One region of the Kitasatospora sp. NPDC089509 genome, then DNA from elsewhere that is predicted to be linked to it. Evidence: riboswitches for the same ligand, from Rfam matches in the RefSeq annotation. Region 1 holds a riboswitch; each other region holds the start of a gene.

The links. Region 1 has a riboswitch for cobalamin ahead of ACIP4P_RS00805 (prenyltransferase/squalene oxidase repeat-containing protein). Riboswitches for the same ligand answer to the same signal wherever they lie in the genome.
Region 2: linked by a shared signal. The riboswitch ahead of ACIP4P_RS19960 (cobalamin biosynthesis protein) and the one ahead of ACIP4P_RS00805 (prenyltransferase/squalene oxidase repeat-containing protein) in region 1 are both predicted to bind cobalamin.
Region 3: linked by a shared signal. The riboswitch ahead of ACIP4P_RS20480 (ribonucleoside-diphosphate reductase subunit alpha) and the one ahead of ACIP4P_RS00805 (prenyltransferase/squalene oxidase repeat-containing protein) in region 1 are both predicted to bind cobalamin.

What each region holds. Positions count from the first base shown of each region.
Region 1 covers NZ_JBIVHS010000001.1:215,848-222,126, forward strand. The annotation lists gene ACIP4P_RS00785 (adenosylcobinamide amidohydrolase) at 1-452, shown strand, start outside; gene ACIP4P_RS00790 (TMEM175 family protein) at 465-1,085, shown strand; gene ACIP4P_RS00795 (nuclear transport factor 2 family protein) at 1,140-1,523, shown strand; gene ACIP4P_RS00800 (prenyltransferase/squalene oxidase repeat-containing protein) at 1,636-3,054, opposite strand; cobalamin riboswitch at 3,179-3,257, opposite strand; cobalamin riboswitch at 3,344-3,498, shown strand; gene ACIP4P_RS00805 (prenyltransferase/squalene oxidase repeat-containing protein) at 3,630-6,279, shown strand, end outside.
Region 2 covers NZ_JBIVHS010000008.1:284,420-290,698, reverse strand. The annotation lists gene ACIP4P_RS19975 (hypothetical protein) at 1-1,165, opposite strand, end outside; gene ACIP4P_RS19970 (hypothetical protein) at 1,737-2,855, opposite strand; gene ACIP4P_RS19965 (helix-turn-helix domain-containing protein) at 3,014-3,706, opposite strand; cobalamin riboswitch at 3,901-4,031, shown strand; gene ACIP4P_RS19960 (cobalamin biosynthesis protein) at 4,124-5,239, shown strand; gene ACIP4P_RS19955 (cobyric acid synthase) at 5,236-6,279, shown strand, end outside.
Region 3 covers NZ_JBIVHS010000009.1:33,381-39,659, forward strand. The annotation lists gene ACIP4P_RS20480 (ribonucleoside-diphosphate reductase subunit alpha) at 1-2,345, opposite strand, end outside; cobalamin riboswitch at 2,535-2,677, opposite strand; gene ACIP4P_RS20485 (hypothetical protein) at 3,115-4,038, shown strand; gene ACIP4P_RS20490 (glycoside hydrolase family 26 protein) at 4,178-5,641, shown strand; gene ACIP4P_RS20495 (hypothetical protein) at 5,797-6,279, shown strand, end outside.

The sequences.
Region 1 (6,279 bases):
TCCCGGTCTGGGCGGCCGACCCCGCCGCCCGGCCGGCCGCCCACCGGCCCGGCACGATCAACATCCTGGCCGTGGTGCCGGCCCCGGTCGCCGACGCCGGGTTGGTGAACCTGCTGGCCACCGCGACCGAGGCCAAGGTGCAGGCGCTGCTGGACGCCGGGTACGACTGCTCCGGCACCCCCTCGGACGCGGTCTGCGTGGCCGTCCGGACCGACGGCGGCGCGGCCGACCCCTTCGGCGGACCGCGGTCGGTCTGGGGCGCCCGGCTGGCCCGGGCGGTCCACCGGGCGGTGCAGGCCGGCGCCGAACGGGACCGGGCCCGCCGCGCCCTCGGGGCGCCCGTGCCGCACCCGGCCTCCGTCCCGCCCTGCCGGGTGCCGGACCTGCTGGCCGGGCCCGATGCCGCTCCGCCGGCCCCGGCGTTGCGCGGACGGGTGCCGCAGCCCGGCTGAGATGCTCTGCCGGTGGAGACGACGGACACCGGCCGGATCGAGGCGTTCAGCGACGGGGTCTTCGCGATCGCGATCACCCTGCTGGTGCTGGAGATCAGGATCCCGCAGGCGCACGGGGCGGCGGAGCTGTGGCGGGCGCTCGGCGCCCAGTGGCCGTCCTACTTCGCGTTCGTGGTGAGCTTCCTGGTGATCGGTGTGGAGTGGGTGAACCACCACACCCTGTTCCGGCACCTGGCCCGGGTCGACCGCACCCTGATGTTCCTCAACCTGCTGCTGCTGATGCTGGTCTCGGTGCTGCCCTTCCCGACCGCCCTGGTCGCGCAGAACCTGCGGAACGGCTCGGCGGCGAACGTGGCCGCGGCCGTGTACGGCGCGGTGATGGTCGGCCAGGCGGTGCTGTTCAGCCTCTTCTGGAATTACGCCACCCGCACCGGCCACTGCTTCGACGCGCGGGTGGACGTGCCGGCCGCCCGGGCCGCCCGCTGGCGGTTCGAACTGGGCCTGGTGGTCTACCCGCTGACCGTCGCCCTGGCCTTCTTGTCCGCCCCGGCGGCCCTGGCCGTGCACGGGCTGCTCGCCCTCTACTACGGCTTCAACCAGGTGCGGGTGCCGCTGCTCGACCGGGCGGGCTGACCGGATGGTGGAACCACGGGCGGGGAGGGCCGGTTGTCGTTACCGTCCAGGGGCATGGACCACGACTTCGACCGCAACTTCAACCACGAATTCGGCACCCGCTTCGCCCGGGACTGGGCGGACGCCTGGAACGCGCACGACCTGGAGCGCATCCTCGCCCACTTCACCGAGGACGTCGTCTTCGCCTCGCCCCGGATCCTCGAACTGATCGGCGACCCGTCCGGCGAGGTGCGCGGCAAGGAGGCCCTGCGGGTCTACTGGGCGAAGGGCCTGAAGCACCTGCCCGATCTGCACTTCACCGTCGAGGACGTCCGGGTCTCGGTCGACACCCTCGTCATCAACTACCGCAACGAGCGCGGCCGGGCCGTCGCCGAGGTGCTCAGCTTCCGCGAGGGCCGGGTCTGCCGGGGCTTCGGCGCGTACGGCCCCGAGGCCTGAGCCGGTTGCCGGTTGCCGGTTGCCGGTTGACGGGTGACCGACGGCGGACGGACCGACGGCGGACGGACGGCGGCCCCGGACGTTCCCGGGGCCGCCGTCCGCACGGGGTACGTCAGCTGCCGTAGCGCAGCGAGACGGTGTCGCCGAGGTTGACCACGGCGGTGCGGTCGGCGGTGATCGAGGCGCCGCCGTCGGTCGACAGCAGCCAGCTCGAAGTACCGCTGTTGGCAACGCCGTTGAGCGAGGTGATCGGACCGGCGACGCCGCTGGCCGGGGTGACCGCCGTGACGCAGCCGGCCGGGCTCGCGGTGGCGGCCGCGTCGAGCACGTCGCCGAGGGTCGCGGTGCTGCCGGTGGGGGTGATGGTGACCGCGCAGGGGCGCGGGTTGCCGGTGCCGTCGTCGACGATCAGGGCGATCCGGGCGGCGGTGCCCGGGGTGAAGCCGGAGGTGGCCACGAACTGCGGCTCGCCCGCGGTGACCGGGGTGGGCGGGGTGGCCGTGAAGCCGCCGCCGGCGACCGCGCGCAGGCCGTCGACCGAGGCGTAGGCGCTGGGCGAGGTGTCGGTGGGCTGGTAGCGGAAGCCGCCGCCGGGGTTGAACTGCTGGGAGATCAGGAAGTCCACCGGGGTCTTCTTGAACGGGGCGGGCGAGGTGAAGTCCGTGCCCTGCGGGTCGAAGCCGCAGGCGATCAGGCCGGAGACGGCCCAGCCGTTGGAGTCGGTGTTCACCCCGTACATCGCGTTGAACGCGCCCGAGGTGGCCATCTTGGCCTTGAGGAAGCCCTTCGCGGCGAGCACCGCCGGGTCGGTGTTGGCCACCCCGCCGACGCACAGCGAGGCCATCGACGCGCCGGTCATGTCGACGTCGCTGGGCTGGCCGAGGGCGTTCGGGTCGCCCGCGGCCTTGCTGTAGTTCCAGCCGCCGTCGGTGTGCTGGTTGGCACGCACCACGGCGGTGGAGGCGTCCAGCAGCGGCTGGGGCACCCGCTGGGCGCCGGCCTGGGTGCGGGCGCCGCCGAGGGCGAGCAGGGCGAAAACGGTGCCGTTGAAGTTTGCGGCGGGGCCGTAGTAGCCGGGCGTGGACGTCTGCCAGTAGGAGACGGCGTCGGCGATCAGGTTGCGGCCGGGGCCGACCCGGGCCGGGTCTATGCCCGCCGCGTAGGAGTTGAGGATGCCGCGCTCGTAGTCGGTGACCACCGGGCTGGCGTTCGGCCAGGTCGGGGCGGCGAGCTGGTTGCGGTAGACCAGGCGGGCGTTCTTGGTGGCGTCGCCGCCGGGGGTGACGTCGGCGGCGGCGGTCCCGGCCGCGGCCAGGGCGCTGAACGCCCACTCGTTGGACAGTCCGCTGCCCGCGTAGCCGCCGTCCGCGCCCTGGAGGCTGCGCAGGTAGGCGACGCCGTTGGTGACGGAGGTGCTGATCTGGGTCGGGCTCGCGGTGGCCTGGGCCGGGACGGCGGTGGCGAGCGCGGTGCCGGCCGCGGCCAGGGCGGCGACGGCGGTGGCGAGGCCGCGGTGGAGGGTGCGGGTCATGGAAGGGCTCCTGGGGGGTGAGGGGCCCCGACCGTGCCCGGTGCGTCGGCGGTTTCGGCGTCGGCGCGAGGGCGGCCGACGCCCGGATCGCGTGGACGGACTTCCGCGGAACAGTGCGGCCGCCGGGCATCCGGGCTCGCGGGGGAGGCAGTGCCGCCCCGCACACCGTTGCGCGTCAGCCCCGGATTTCCACCGGGTTCCCCCGCTCGGCCGAGCCGGGACCTTACCGCATCGAATTCGAACGAGCCGTGACGTAGACGATATGACGAATCGTTGACCTCGCTGGTCCGGCCATGGTCTGATGAAGCGTTTTTCCTCCAGGGGAGTCAGGGGAAGCCGGTTCGAATCCGGCGCTGTCCCGCAACCGTGTGCCCGTACCGACGAGTTCAGTCGACTCGTCCCGGCGGGCGAGCCGGAATGCCTGCGCCATGGAGTACGCACGAGCGTCGTCGAGGACTGCGACGCGGTACGGCCCACCCCTGCCCCGGGGTGCCCTGCTGCGCACCCGTGTCCCCGCCGACGCCGCAGTCGACAGGGGAGTTCGTTCCGTGCCGGTCCACAGACACCGTCCCACCGTGTGGCGGCGAGGAACCGCCGCCTCCGCGGCCGCCGCCGCGCTCGCGCTGACCGCGGGCAGCCTGGCCCTGGTGGCCCTGCCCGGGACCGCCGCCCACGCGGACCCGCTGGAGCAGTGCACGGCGACCTCCGGGGCCGTCGTCGCGGTCGACTTCGGCCCGTTCGGCGGCGGCGTGGTCCGCGGCTGCGACGCCCACCCCACCACCGGGATGAACCTGCTGCACAACGGCGGGTTCAGCACCGCCGGCACGGCGCACGACGGCCCCGCCTTCGTCTGCCGACTCGGCAACCCGGCCTTCCACGACGGCACCCAGTACCCCACGCCGGACAAGGAGTCCTGCGTCAACACCCCGCAGGCGACCGGCTATTGGTCGTACTGGATCGCCCCGGTCGGCCAGGACCACTGGTCGTACGCCACGCTCGGCGCGATGTCGCAGAAGCCCGCGCCCGGCGAGGTCGAGGCCTGGGTGTACGGCGGGACGGACGTCGGCGGCACCACCGGCTCCCCGACCTTCACCCCGGACTCGGTCCGGGCCAAGGGCGGGTCGCCCACGCCCACGCCGACCCCCACGCCCACCCCCACGCCGACCGCGACCGGTACGCCGAAGCCCCCCAAGGCCGACCTGCCCGCCGCGGCCCGCTGGCTGGTCGCCCGGCTGACCGACGGCGACCACGTGTACGACCCCTCGGCGAAGGCGGTGGACTACGACGCCACCACCGACACCGCCTTCACGCTGGCCGCGGCCGGCGGGCAGGACGACACCCTGCGCAAGATCGTCGCCTACCTGGCCGCCCACACCGACCAGTACGCCTTCCCGGGCGGCCCCGAGGCGGCCCCCGTCCCCCGGGCCGTCGCCCAGCTGGCCCTGCTCGCCGAGATCACCGGCGGGGACCCGCGCGCCTTCGGCGGACACGACCTGATCGCCGCGCTCACCGACCACGTCTGCACCGCCCAGGGCAAGCTCGGCGCCTGCACCGCGGCCGGGGACTTCGAGGGCGCGACCTATCCCGTCAACCAGGCCCTCGCCCTGCTGGCCCTCGCCCGCTCCGGCACCGCCCTGCCGCCCACCGCCGTCACCCGGCTCACCTCCGCCCAGTGCGCCGACGGCGGCGTCTCCTCCGTGATGATCGCCCCCGGCGACCACTGCGACGGCGACCCGGGCACCACCGCGCTGACCGCGCTCACCCTGCGCCGGGCCGGCGCCGCGCCCGACGCCGTCAAGCGCGCCGACGCCTGGACCGCCGCCCAGCAGAAGCCCGACGGCGGCCTCTGGCCGTACTCCTGGGCCGGCGCGAGCGACACCTACACCACGGCGCTGGCCGCCCAGGCACTGAAGGCGGCCGGCCGCACCGACGCCGACGCGGCCGCCACCGGCTGGATCGCCGCCCGGCAGCTGCCCTCCGGGGGCTTCACCACCGACCCGGCCGCCACCGACGCGGACCCCACCGCCACCGGACAGGCGGTGCTCGCCCTGGCCGGCACCGACCTCGCCGCGCTCGACCACGACCTGCACCGGAAGCCCGACCTGGCCAAGGGCTCGGCCTACCTCACCGACCCGACCCGGCTGATCGGCGGCCAGTACTACGAGGGCTTCCCGGGCTTCGCCGACTTCGGGCTGACCATCGACGGCGCCTTCGCCCTCGCCGCCACCGGCAGCGACGACAAGGCACTGGGCCGGATCGCCGACTTCCTCGACCAGCACGGCAAGGACGGCAACGGCCGGACGGTGGACGACTGGACGAACGTCGGTACCGAGTTCGCCGGCGGCGGCTCGATCGGCAAGACGGCGCTGCTCGCCGAGGTGGTCGGCCGCGACCCGCGCGCCTTCGGCGGCCAGGACCTGATCGCCGCGCTCGCCGCCATCATCTGCACCGCGCCCAGCCAGGCCCCCGACACCGCCTGCGCGGCCCAGGGCAACTACCGCTACGCGACCTCGGTGTTCTCCCAGTCGCTCGGCATCATCGCCCAACTCCGGGCCGGGGACGGCGCCCACGCCACCGAGCCGGTGCGCTACCTGACCGGCCTCCAGCACGCCGACGGCTCCTGGCCGAGCCTGATCCCGGCCAAGGGCGACTCCGACGTGGACAGCACCGCGATGGCCGCGATGGCCCTCGACCTGCTCCCCGACGACCCGGCCGCCCGGCAGGCCGTGGACCGCGCGGTCGCGTGGATCGCGGGCAAGCAGCTCGCCGACGGCGGCTTCCCGGGCGCCTCCGGCGACTCGACCAACTCGACCGCCCTGGCCGTCCAGACGTTCTCGCTGCGGGCCGGGCAGTACGGTCCGGCGATCTCGCGGGCCCGGGACTTCCTGGCCGGGCAGCAGAACACGGACGGCGGCTTCAACGTCGCGGCGGCCGGGCAGCGCGGCTCGGACGTCCGGGCCTCGACCCAGGTGCTGGGCGGGACGGTCGGCACGTCCTTCGGGACGCTGAAGCGGCCGGTGGCGGCGGGGACGCCGCAGCCGAGCGGGTCGCCCTCCGCGACCGCCTCCCCGACCTCCACCGGCTCCCCGACCTCCACTGGGTCCCCGACCTCCGGCGCGAGTTCGACCGGCACCCCGGCGCCGACCGGGACGTCCGGGGCCTCCGCGCCCGGCGTGACCGACGCGCCCCCGGCGGGCGCCGGTGACGGCGGGGCACCGGGCGGCG
Region 2 (6,279 bases), on a different contig from region 1:
CGCCCTCGACGTGGCCGACCAGCAGCTCCGTCTCACCGTGGTCCAGCACCGCGGCCGCGGTGTCCACCCACAGCCAGGCCGCGTCCTCGGCGCCCAGCACGTCCGCCGGGGAGACCCCCTCGTCGGCCCGCTCGGCCAGCCACAGCAGCGCGTACGGGCGCAGCACCGGCGCGTCCACGGCCGCCCGGACCGCCTGCTCGGCGGGCCCGCCGGCCACCCGCAGCGCCTCGAAGGCCAGGCCGCGCACCAGCGCGTCGTCGCCCCGGGCGGCGTCCAGCAGCTCCGCCACCGCGCGGTCCGCCGGGCGGGCCGCCACCCAGGCGCGGAACTCCGCCCGGGCCGGGCCCGGTGAGTAGTCGGCGCAGGCGTTCAGCAGCTCGAAGGCGCTCTGCTCGATGTGCCCGGCCGCGGTCTGGGCGACCGTGCAGATCTCCTCCAGCTTGGCCCGCACCGCCCAGTGGCCCAGCGGGGACAGCTCGGCGGCGGCGTCCCGGCGCACCACGGCACCGACGGCCGCCAGGCCGTCCAGCATCCAGTCCAGGACGGCGGCCACGTCGGAGGGCGCGGGCGGGGTGTCGATCTGCGGCGCCCGGCAGGTGCCGCGCACCGCGGACACCGCCGAGGCGGCGTGCGGGACGGGCGACAGGCCCGGGTTGCCCAGACCGGCGCCGACCCGGCGCTCGTCCAGGCCGCGGCGCAGCAGCTCCAGCAGCTCGCTCTCCTGCACCGGACCGTCCACCAGGTGCAGGAAGGACAGCAGCTGCGGGGCCTGGTCGACGGCCTGGCCGGCCAGGACGGCGAACACCCCGCGCAGCGCGGCGGGCGGGACCGGGGCGAGCAGCGTCCAGGCGTCGAACAGGCCGGACCAGCCGCGCACCACGGCCTCGTCGTCGTGCTCCCAGGCATGCAGGCGCCAGCCGGGGCCGGCTCCGCCGTCCCGGGCCTCCACCAGGCCCACCAGCAGCGCCTGGCCCCAGGCCTTGGCCGCCGCGCCGACCGTCATGGCCAGCGCCCGGCCGGCCGCCCGGGCGTCCTCCGGGAGCAGCTCGCCGCGCTTGTCGACCTCCGCCAGCTCCCCGGCCCAGCGGGCGATCCGGACGGCGTCCACCAGCATCCGACGGGCCAGCGGCGCCAGTTCGGCCGGTGCGGGGAAGCCCTCGGGCACCGGAACCCGGCCCCGGCCGGGCGCCGGCGCCGGCCCTCGTCGCCGGGGTACACCTGCCCCGCCCGGCCTGCCACCGGCGGGCCGGTGGGCCGTACCGGGGAGACGGGTCACCGTCGCACCGGTACCGATCGTCGGCGGGAGCGGGGCATCACGGTCGCGCGGGTTCCGAGACGTCACGTCGAGCAGTCTTCCCCTTGCACCGGCCTTCTGTCACATCCGGTTGTCCGTACGACCGCTCGGCCGGGGACGGGGCCCGGGCGAGACCCAGGCAAGATCGGGCAACAGAGGCAAACCGCCTGGCCGGAAACGTGTGGCGGGGCCATGCCAGGGTGGTGGCGGGGTGTCGCGCTGCCCGTTCGAACGGTCACTCTCCGTGTCCGGGTGGGCGTCGAGGGGCGCGGGGGACGGGGCGGGGTGGAAGCGGAACACCGGGATCCGGCCAGGTCGCGGGCGCCGGCCGGAACGCGGCGCTGCACCGGAAGTCGGCCGGGCCGACTTCCGGTGCGGCGGGTGTCTTCCGGTGCGGGGGGCGTCCGGTGCGGCGGGTGTGACCTCCGGTGCGGCGGGGGGCTCAGAGGAGGGGGGTGAGCCAGCGCCGCAGGAGTTCGCCGTAGTGGTCCGGCGCCGAGTTCCACAGGGCCGCGTGCTCGGCCCCCGGGAAGCGCTGGAGGCTCACCACGTCGTGGCGGGCCGCCGCCAGGCGCTGCACGGTGCCGAAGGGGGCCAGCTGGTCGTCCGGGCTGTGCAGCACCAGCGTCGGGACCCGCAGGTCGGTGCCCTCCGCGAGCCGGGAGAAGTCCGCGAGGTCGACCCCGGTGCGGCCCTGCGCGGCCAGCGCGCCGAGCTCTGCGGCGACCCCGGTGTAACCCGCCCGGGCGGCGTCCCGGCGGGCCGAGGCGGGGAGGTCCAGGACCACCGAGTCGAGCACGATGCCGCGGACCGCCTGGGCCCAGGCCGACCGGGCCGCCGCCTGCAGGACCATGGTTGCGCCCACCGACCAGCCGTAGAGGATCACCCGGCCCGCCCCGCTGTCGAGCGCCAGCCGCACCGCCGACTCGACGTCCCGCCACTCCGTCTCGCCGAAGTGGCTGAGGCCGTCCGGCGAGGCGGGGGCGCCCTCGTCGCCGCGGTAGGTGACGGACAGCACCGGCAGGCCCAGGCGGTGCAGCACCGGCAGGACCGGGAGGGTCTGCTGGCGGTCCGCCTCGGGCCCGTGCACCAGGATCACCCAGGTGCCGCGCGTGCCGTCGACCCGCCAGGCGGGGAGCGGGCCCAGCTCGCCCTCGGCGGCGGTGTCGGTGAAGGACAGGCCGAGCGCCCGGGTCGGATCGCCCAGGTGCACCCGCGGCGTGAAGCGGACCTCGGTGCCGGGGACGAGGGTGCCCCGGTCGGCCCGGACCAGCCGACGGGTGACGCCCTGCTCGTCGCGGTGCAGGATCTCCTCGACCACCGCGTGCCCGCCGTCCTCCCACTCCACGGCCCAGCGGCCCGGCCGCAGGCTCTCGGGGCGCCGGTTGAAGGTGACCCGGCCGGCCGCCAGGCTCTGCACCAGCACCGGCCCGGACTCCGATCCCCCGGCCCCCGGCCCCGCCCCCGGCCGGACCATCCGCTCCGAGGCCCGGCGGCCGATCACCAACACGGCCGCCCCCGCGGCGGCGGCCGCCACGACGGCTGCGGTTCCCCAACGCATCTCGATCCCCGCTCTGTTTCACGCACCGGACGGTTTTCGAGCACCAGTCCACCGGCGCACCGCACCCCCGGCCACCGGGCTGGCCCGTCCGGGGGACGGGGACGGGAGGGGAAGGGAGGGGACGGCGGGTGGGAGGGGACGGGAGGCGGCGGGCCGGGTCAGACGGGGACGGCGGGGTCCCGGGTGCTGAGGAGCTGCCAGAAGCGGGGGGTGAGGGGTGGGGTGGCGGTGCGGGGACCGGCCGTGGCGCCCCAGTAGGTGGGGGCGTGGTGCTCCTGGTGGAGGACCGGGAGGACGGCCGCCAGATCGGCTTCGGGGACGGGGACGAGGCGGGCGATCGGGCGCAGCTGGGACTGCCAGCGGCCGGTCACGCACTGCCGCAGGAGGCGGTCGAGGGCCTCGCCGCGGCCGGTGGCCTCGACCAGCTCGGTGAGCCGCAGGCCCAGGGCCTGGGCGAGGGCGTGGGTCTGGTCCGGCTCGCCGTCCCAGTGGCCGGTCAGTTCGGCCCGCCGGTAGTCGGCCGGCGCCATGCCGACCCGCTCGGCGACGGTCTCCTGGGTGAGCTCGCGGGCCAGCCGGTGGTCGCGCAGGCTCGTCGGCCGGCCGTCCATCAGCTCGGCGACGGGGCACCAGAGGGCGCGGGCCAGCGCGATCAGCTCGGCCTCGCCGGGCCGCGACCCGCCGAGCTCCCAGGCGAGGACGTGACCGGGGAGCAGCCGCACCCCGTGCGCGGCCATCCCCTCGGCGACCTGCTCGGGGGTCAGCCCGAGGCCGGCCCGGTGGGCGCGGGCGGCGCCGGGCGCGAACGGCACCGGGGCGGGGGCGACGGCGGGTGGCTTTCTGCGGCGCATGGCCCGAACCGTAGGCGCGGCCGGCGCGACGCCCCCAGCCGCCGAACGCACGAAGCCGGGCCGGTCGGGCCGCCGCCGCGCTGGGCGATCGCACAGGCCCGGAGCGGGCCGTTCCTGTGACCAACCCCTCCGTGACCTCGGTTGACTCCCGGATCGGGCCCGTGATGGGATCCTGGGGCCAAACGGAGGCATGGAGAGGAAGCCGGTGCGAGTCCGGCGCGGTCCCGCCACTGTCACCGGGGAGCACGCCCGGAAATGCCACGGTGGTCCGTCAGGAGCCGCTGGAAGGCCCGGGGGTGCGTCCGACCCGGAAGCCAGGAGACTCTCGCCCCCGGTACGTCGATCCAGGGCGCGGACCCTGAGTGAGGACACCCACGCGATGCGCGCTGCCCCGCCGGACCCCGACCACCCGCTGCCGTGCGCCCGCTGACCCGCGCCGCCGCCTTCGCGCTGGGGGCCGTCGCGGGCTACGCCGCCGACGCCCGGTTCGCCGACCCGCGCCGCGGCCACCCGGTCGCCCTGTTCGGCAGCGCCGCGACCCGCCTGGAGCGGCGCCTGTGGCGCGACGACCGCGCCGCCGGGGCGGCGTACACCGCGCTGTGCGTGGGCACGGTCGCGGCCGGGGCGCTGGCCCTGGACCGTACGGTCGGCCGGCACCCCCTGGGCCGGGCCGCGCTGGCCGCCGCGGCGACCTGGACGGTGCTCGGCGGCACCTCGCTGACCCGGGAGGCGCGCACCATCGGCCGGTCGCTCGCCGCGGGCGATCTGACGGCGGCCCGGGAGCGGCTGCCGCACCTGTGCGGGCGGGATCCGAGCGCGCTGGACGGGCCGCAGATCGCCCGCGCGGTGGTCGAGTCGGTGGCCGAGAACACCGCCGACGCCGTGGTGAACGCGCTGACCTGGGGCGCCCTGGCGGGCACGCCGGGGCTGCTGGCCTTCCGCGCGGTGAACACCCTGGACGCCATGGTCGGCCACCGCTCGCCCCGCTACGCCCGGTTCGGCTGGGCGTCGGCCCGGCTGGACGACGTCGCGGGCTGGCCGGGCGCCCGGCTGACCGCACTGCTGACGGTGGCCGCCGCGCCCGAACCGCGGACCGCCTGGCGGGTGTGGCGCCGGGACGGCTCCGCGCATCCGAGCCCGAACGCGGGCCAGGCCGAGTCGGCGTTCGCGGGCGCGGTGGGCGTGCGGCTGGGCGGGACTCTTCGGTACCCGCACGAGCCGAAGGGCGCGCCGGAGCCGAAAGCGACGAGCGACAAGCGACCGACGCAGGAGGGAGCGCCGGAGCGTGGGGGCACCTCCCGGCCGCCAGGCTGGGGGAGACCGTCGGCTCCGGGTCAGGAGCGCCCGGAGGCGAGTGCGGAGCCGACTGCCCGAGTGGAGCACCGGCCGGTGCTGGGGGCGGAGCTGCGGCCCGTGACGGTGGACGACATCGAACGGGCCTGCGCGCTGTCCCGGCGGGTGGGCGTGCTGGCGCTGGGTACGTCCGTCGCGGGGCATCTGGCGATCCGTCTGTGGAGGAGGGGCACGGCATGAGCAACGCGCTGCTGGTCGCGGGAACGACCTCGGACGCGGGCAAGAGCGTGGTGACGGCCGGGATCTGCCGTTGGCTGGTCCGGCAGGGGGTGCGGGTCGCGCCGTTCAAGGCGCAGAACATGTCGCTGAACTCCTTCGTCACCGCCGACGGCGCCGAGATCGGCCGGGCCCAGGCGATGCAGGCGCAGGCCGCCCGGGTGGAGCCGGAGGCGGCGATGAACCCGGTGCTGCTGAAGCCCGGCGCGAACGGCCGCAGCCAGGTGGTGCTGCTCGGCAGGGCGGTCGCCGAGGTGGGCGCGCTGGACTACCGGGAGCGCAAGCCCGTCCTGCTGGAGCGCGCCCTGGAGTGCCTGGCGGACCTGCGGGCCCGCTACGACGTGGTGGTCTGCGAGGGCGCCGGGTCGCCCGCCGAGATCAACCTGCGCGACCGGGACATCGCCAACATGGGCCTGGCCACGGCCGCCGCGCTGCCGGTGGTGGTGGTCGGGGACATCGACCGCGGCGGGGTGTTCGCGGCGATGTACGGGACGCTGGCGCTGCTGTCGGCGGAGGACCAGCGGCACGTGGCGGGCTGGTTCGTCAACAAGTTCCGCGGCGACGCCCGGCTGTTGGCGCCCGGGCTGGAGATGCTGCGCGAGCTGACCGGCCGGCCGGTGCTGGGCACCCTGCCGATGCTGCCGGGGCTGTGGCTGGACGCCGAGGACTCGCTGGACCTGTCCACCGTGGCGGACCGGGCGGACGGGCCCGGCCCGCTCGGGGCGGACGTGCTGCGGGTGGCCGTGGTGCGCTTCCCCCGGCTGTCCAACTTCACCGACCTGGACGCGCTGGCGCAGGAGCCGGGCGTGCTGGTGCGCTGGGTGACCCGGCCGGAGGAGCTGGCCGACGCCGACCTGGTGGTGCTGCCCGGCACCCGGGCCACCGTGGCCGACCTGGCCTGGCTGCGCGAGCGCGGCCTGGAGCCGACGCTGAAGGCGCGGGCGGCGGCCGGGCTGCCGATCCTCGGGGTGTGCGGCGGCTACCAGATGCTGGCGCGCTCGATC
Region 3 (6,279 bases), on a different contig from region 1:
TCCGGGGTGAGGGTCGGGGTGTTCACGGGCACCGGCGCGGCGGCGCGGGCGGTGCCGGAGGCGGCCTGGGCGATCCGGGTCGCGGGGCGCGAGCGCAGGTAGTAGGTGGTCTTCAGACCCACCTTCCACGCGTAGGCGTACATCGAGCTGAGCTTGCCGATGGTCGGCGCCGCCATGAACAGGTTCAGCGACTGGCTCTGGTCGAGGTACGGCATGCGGGCCGCGGCCAGGTCGATCAGGGCGCGCTGCGGCAGCTCCCACGCGGTGCGGTACAGCGAACGCACCTCCTCGGGCAGCCAACCGAGCTCCTGCACCGAGCCGTTGGCGTCGCGCAGCGAGTCACGGGTCTGCTGGTCCCAGACGCCGAGCTCCTTGAGCTCGCGCACCAGGTACGGGTTGACCTGGAGGAACTCGCCGGAGAGCGTCTCGCGCTTGAACAGGTTGGACACCTGCGGCTCGATGCACTCGTACACGCCGGCGATGGACGCGATGGTCGCGGTCGGGGCGATCGCGAGCAGCAGCGAGTTGCGCAGGCCGGTCTCGGCGATCCGGGCGCGCAGCGCGGTCCAGCGGTCGGCCCACTGCGGGGCGGCCGTCGGGAAGTGGTCGATGTGCAGCTCGCCGCGGGCGGCGCGGGTCTCGCCGTACGCCTCGTGGCGGCCGAGCTGCTCGGCCAGGTCGGCGGAGCGCTCGTAGGCGGTGAGCATGATGCGCTCGGAGATCATCGTGGACAGCTGCTTGGCCTCGGCCGAGTCGAAGTCGAGCCGCAGCTTGAAGAAGACGTCCTGGAGGCCCATCACGCCGAGGCCGACCGGCCGCCAGCGGGAGTTGGAGGTGCCCGCTTCGACCGTCGGGTAGAAGTTGATGTCCACCACGCGGTCGAGGAAGGTGACGGCGGTGCGCACGGTGGCGTCCAGCCGCTCCCAGTCCATGGCGTTGATCAGGTCGTCGGCGGAGGCGCCGGCGGCCACGTGGGCGCCGAGGTTGACCGAGCCGAGGTTGCAGACGGCGGTCTCGGAGTCGTCCGTGACCTCCAGGATCTCGGTGCACAGGTTGGAGGAGTGCACCGTGCGGCCCGGCAGGGCGGTCTGGTTGGCGGCCCGGTTGGAGGCGTCCTTGAAGGTCATCCAGCCGTTGCCGGTCTGCGCGAGGGTGCGCATCATGCGGGCGTAGAGGGTCTGCGCCGGGATGGTGCGGACGGCCTTGCCGGCCAGCTCGGCCTTGACGTAGGCCTCGTCGAACTCGGCGCCCCAGAGGTCGACCAGCTCGGGCACGTCGGCCGGGGAGAACAGCGACCAGTCGGCGTTGGCGTTCACGCGGCGCATGAACTCGTCCGGGATCCAGTGCGCCAGGTTGAGGTTGTGGGTGCGGCGGGCCTCTTCGCCGGTGTTGTCGCGGAGCTCCAGGAACTCCTCGATGTCGGCGTGCCAGGTCTCCAGGTAGACGCAGGCCGCGCCCTTGCGGCGGCCGCCCTGGTTGACGGCGGCGACCGAGGAGTCGAGGGTGCGCAGGAACGGCACGATGCCGTTGGACTTGCCGTTGGTGCCGCGGATCAGGCTGCCGCGCGAGCGGATGCGCGAGTAGGACAGGCCGATGCCGCCGGCGTGCTTGGACAGCCGGGCGATCTGCGCGTAGCGGTTGTAGATCGAGTCCAGGTTGTCCAGCGGCGAGTCCAGCAGGTAGCAGCTGGACATCTGCGGGTGCCGGGTGCCGGAGTTGAAGAGCGTCGGCGAGGAGGTCAGGTACTCCAGGCGGCTCATCAGGCCGTACAGCTCGGACACCTCGCGCACGGACTGCTCGGTGTCACCGACCGCCAGGCCGCAGGCGACGCGGAGCAGGAAGTGCTGCGGGGTCTCGATCACCTTGCGGGTGATCGGGTGGCGCAGCAGGTAGCGGGACTGCACGGTGCGCAGGCCGAAGTACTCGAACCGGTCGTCGCCCTTGGCGTCGATCAGGGCGTCCAGGGCGGCGGCGTGCTTGGCGACGAACGCGGCGGTGGTGTCGCCGATCAGGCCCTCGGCGTGGCCGACGGCGATCGAGGCGGCGAAGGTGGTGGAACCCTGGCTGTTCGCCTCGTCGACGATCTCCAGGGCGAGCAGGCGGGCCGCGAGCTTCGAGTACTGGGGGTCCTCGGCGATCATCGACGCGGCGGCGTCCACGGCCAGCCCGCGGAGCTCGGCGAAGTCCGAGCCGGCGTGGCGGCCGCGCAGCGCGGCGGCGGCGACATGGCCGGGGTCGACCTCGGTGAGGTCGACGCTGCGGTCGGTGAGCAGCCGCAGGAGCGCGCCGCCGGGGTCGGCGACCGTCGGGTCGACAAAGGCGGTACCGGTGCCCTGGGCGGGCAGGGTGACTGAGGCAGCGGTGGTCAAGGCGCTCTCTCCTGGCGGCGATCGGCGGCGTGATCGGGGTCACCCGGGCCGATCTGGGCAGGGGAGCACGGCGCGAACGCAAACGACGTCGCGAGAGGTGTCTCCCCGGCCCGCCCGCGAGGCCCGGAGGGGTCGTACTGGTGCTTGTGCGGCCTCTGCGGGAGGGCCGTGCGCACGCTGGTCGGCAGGTACTCGGACTCGCGGCGCGGCTCCTGGAGCCGCCCGCACACCGCTGCGGGGCAGTCCCGGATTCGCACCGGGTTCCCCTGCATCGACAGCAGAAGCGAGCATACATGTAGTGGCATCTCTCCGATGCGACACCACATGTAGTGCGGCGTGGCGTGTTGGAGCGATGACCGGTGGTGTCGGGCGAGGGGCCTTGCGGCGCTTGGCGGGAGGCCTCGCAGAGGCGGCCGGAGGCCCGGGTGAGGCCGCCGGGAAGCCCGGTCGTGTGTACGGGACGCCCCGGTCCGCGCCGACGGCGTCCCGGTTCCGGCACGGAATGGTCACCGGGCGGATCGGCGGTCGGGCGCATGCCCTACGATCTGGGCGCATGAGCGACGGAACTGGCGTACCTGGGCACGGGCCGCAGGGAACGTCTCCCGCCGGGCCGGGGGGCGCACGGAATCAGCAGCCGGTGGTACCGGGACCGGTGCCGCCGCCGAGCGGGGGCTTCGGCCCGCCGCCGCCCTCGTACGGGCCGGTGGCGCCGTCCGGGCAGCCGCTTCCCCAGCCCGTTCCTCCGGTGCCGCAGCCGCAGGCCCAGCCGCCGCAGCCGCAGTCGCAGGCCCAGCCGCAGTGGCAGCAGCAGCCCCAGCCCCCGCAGCCCGTTCCGACGCAGCGCGCCGAGCCCGACTGGGCGGCGCTGGCGGACCGCAACGAGGCCGAGGGCAAGCGCAAGCGCAGGCTCAAGGTGATCGGCATCGTCGCCGCGGTCGTCGTGGTGGGTGGCCTGGCCGCGGGCGGCGCGGTGCTGCTCCAGGGCAAGAAGGACGACGGTGAGAAGGCGGTCGCGGGCCAGACCTCGACCGCCTCCGGTCGGCCCACGGCCACGCCGTCGAGCCCGTCCGGGAGCCCGGGGGGACAGTCCGGCCAGACGGACGACCCGTCGAAGCCGATCTGGGAGGCCACGACCGACCCGGCGCCGCAGGACGCGGGCGTGCTGTTCTCCGCGCAGCAGCTGACGATCAACGGCGCGGCCTGGAACCGGACCATGGTCGCGCTGGACCAGCCGTGCTGGGACGGCAATTCGACGACCGGCGGGCTCGGCAAGGTGCTCGGTGACCAGGGGTGCCAGAAGGTGCTCCGGGCGACGTACGTCTCCGGCGACAGCGCGGTGACCGTCGGCGTGGCCGTCTTCGATCACAAGATCCAGGCCGAGACCGCGATGAAGAACTACGCCGGCCAGCTCAAGGGTCTGCCGGCCGCCGGCGCCCCGGCCTTCTGCGCCAACCCCGGCTGCACCAATACCCACAACAGCCTCGGCCGGTACGCCTACTTCACGGTCGAGGGCTCGGCGAAGGGCGGCAACAACCCCGACGCCACGGCGACCGCGGCGGCCTCCGGATTCTCCGAGTACGTGAAGGGCCAGCTGCTGCAGCGCGCCAAGGCCGCGGGCTCCGCCGCGCCGGGAGCGCAGGGCACGCCGCCCCCGGCTCCGGCGGGCTGACCTCCCCCGACGCCCCGGTCCCGGCGGATTCGTTCGCGGGGGCCGGGGGAGTGTGACAGGCTCTCGGGCAGTCATTCGTACGCGTGTTCCGGTTGGGTCCGTGGGGGTCGGTACCGGCGAGCAACCGGAGGAGTGGTCCGTGGCGCTGCCCAGTGCCCTGCGCGGCAAGCCCGCCGTCCTGGCCGTGGCCGGGGCGGTCGTCGCGACCGGCGCATTCGTGCTGCTGGGTCGCGACGGGCGGACCGACCGGAGCGACGTCGAACAGCCCTCCCGCGCACCGGTGTCGGTGGGCGCGCCCGGACGCACCCTGCCGCCGGACGTGGGCCGGGACCTGCTGGCCCGGGATCCGCGGGCCTCGCCGAACGCCCGCGCCGTCGACCAGTTCCTGACCGACCTGGAGAGCCAGGCCCGCACCGGGAAGAGCGGCGGGACGGTGATCGGCCAGCACGTCGAGGCGCACAACGAGCGCAACAACCCGGAGTACGGCGACTATCGCGGCACCAAGCAGGTCGGCTACTACTACCGGAAGGCCGCCGACATCACCGGCAAGCTGCCGGGCTTCGTCGAGACCGACCTCGGCCCCGGCTACGGCCAGAGCGCCTGGGGCGTCGGCAACCCGCGCTCCTACTCGGCCGGCCGCTGGCCCACCTGCCGACCCGGCTGGCAGTACACCGACGACGCCGTCGACCTGCTGGCCGCGGTCTGGTCCGGCCACCCACGCGCCGACGACGGCACCTACGGCACCTCCGGCGTCCAGCACAACTGCGACGGCAGCAGCACCGAACTGCCGGACAACGGCGGTGCCCCGGCCGGGATCGTCGGGATGTCCTTTCACCAGCCCTACCCCGGATCGGACGTCAAGTCCTTCGACCGGGTGCTCTGTTCGAACTCCCCCGCGGCCAAGGACCCCGGCTGGTTCGGCCGGGTCGTGGACAGCCAGCACGACACCCCCGAGTACCGGGCGCTGGTGTCCGACCTCTCCTACCTGGCGGATCACCTGGAGTACCTGGCGGCGCACGACGTGCCGGTGCTGCTGCGCCCGTATCACGAGATGAACGTGCAGGACTGTGCCAGCAGGTTCTGGTGGGCGGGCCAGAAGCCGGCCGAGTACCAGGCGCTGTGGCGGATCACCTACCACTACCTGGTGGACACCAGGGGGCTGCACAACCTGCTGTTCGTCTGGACGCCGGTGTCCTGGGACGGCGCCCCGGGCGTCGACCCGTGGGACTACTACCCGGGCGCCCAGTACGTGGACGTGGTCGGCGTGGACGACTACAGCGGCAGCCCGGCGCACCCGATCGGCACCGGCGAGGTGTGGACCAAGCGCTACTACGACGGGCTCGCCGCCTACGACAAGCCGCGGATGCTGGCCGAGTCCTTCGCCGTCCCGGTCAACTCCCGCCAGCCGGACACGTTGCGGCGCACGCCGTGGACGATCTGGACGGTCTGGGGGCAGTCGCTCACGGAGAAGAACCTGACCCCGGACCAGCCGCGCAACACGGCGGCCGACGTCAACGCCACCTACCACAGCCCGCTGGTGCTCACGGGCGGCTCCGGCGCGTTCGGCCCGGGCATCGACTGGGGCGGTCTTCACGTCCGTTGAGCCGTCGGGTCCGCACCTCCGCCGGGAACCGGTGACCATCACGTTGAACGGGTTGGATTCCGGGCCCGTTGCGGTGTGTGGCATTCTGTGGCGGCGAAACCGTGGGGTTGTTCGGTACACGGTCGGGAGAGGGCCCGGAGGGGCGGGGGTAGGGGATGACACAGACGCGTCCGATGCGCGGGGTCGGTGCCCTGGCGGTCGGTTGGGGCGTGGTGCTGCTCGCCTGGGCGGCGTACAACTGCTTCGGTCAGGTCGGCTTCGCCACCTACCTCAAGGGCATCTTCTACTACGGCGGGTCGTCGGTGGACGCCGAGACCGGGAGCCTCAACTACGGCCTGCTCTACCTGGTTTCGGGCATCCTCCTGCTGCGCGGGCGTGGCTGGGCGCTCGGGGTGGCGGCGGGCGTCGCGCTGGTCGAGGGCTACAACCGGGTGCGCAGCCTGACCGGCGCGCTGCTCGACAAACCCCAGCGCGAGTGGTTCACCGGCACCACCGAGGGTTGGCTGAAGCTCGCCACCTTCGGGCTCGGGGTGGTCGTCACCGCGACTCTGATCGTGCTGCTGGCCCGGTCGAAGTGGCGGGAGCGGGCCGGGGAGGCCGGGGAGTCGGGTGGGGAACCGCACTGGTCGATCCTGCAG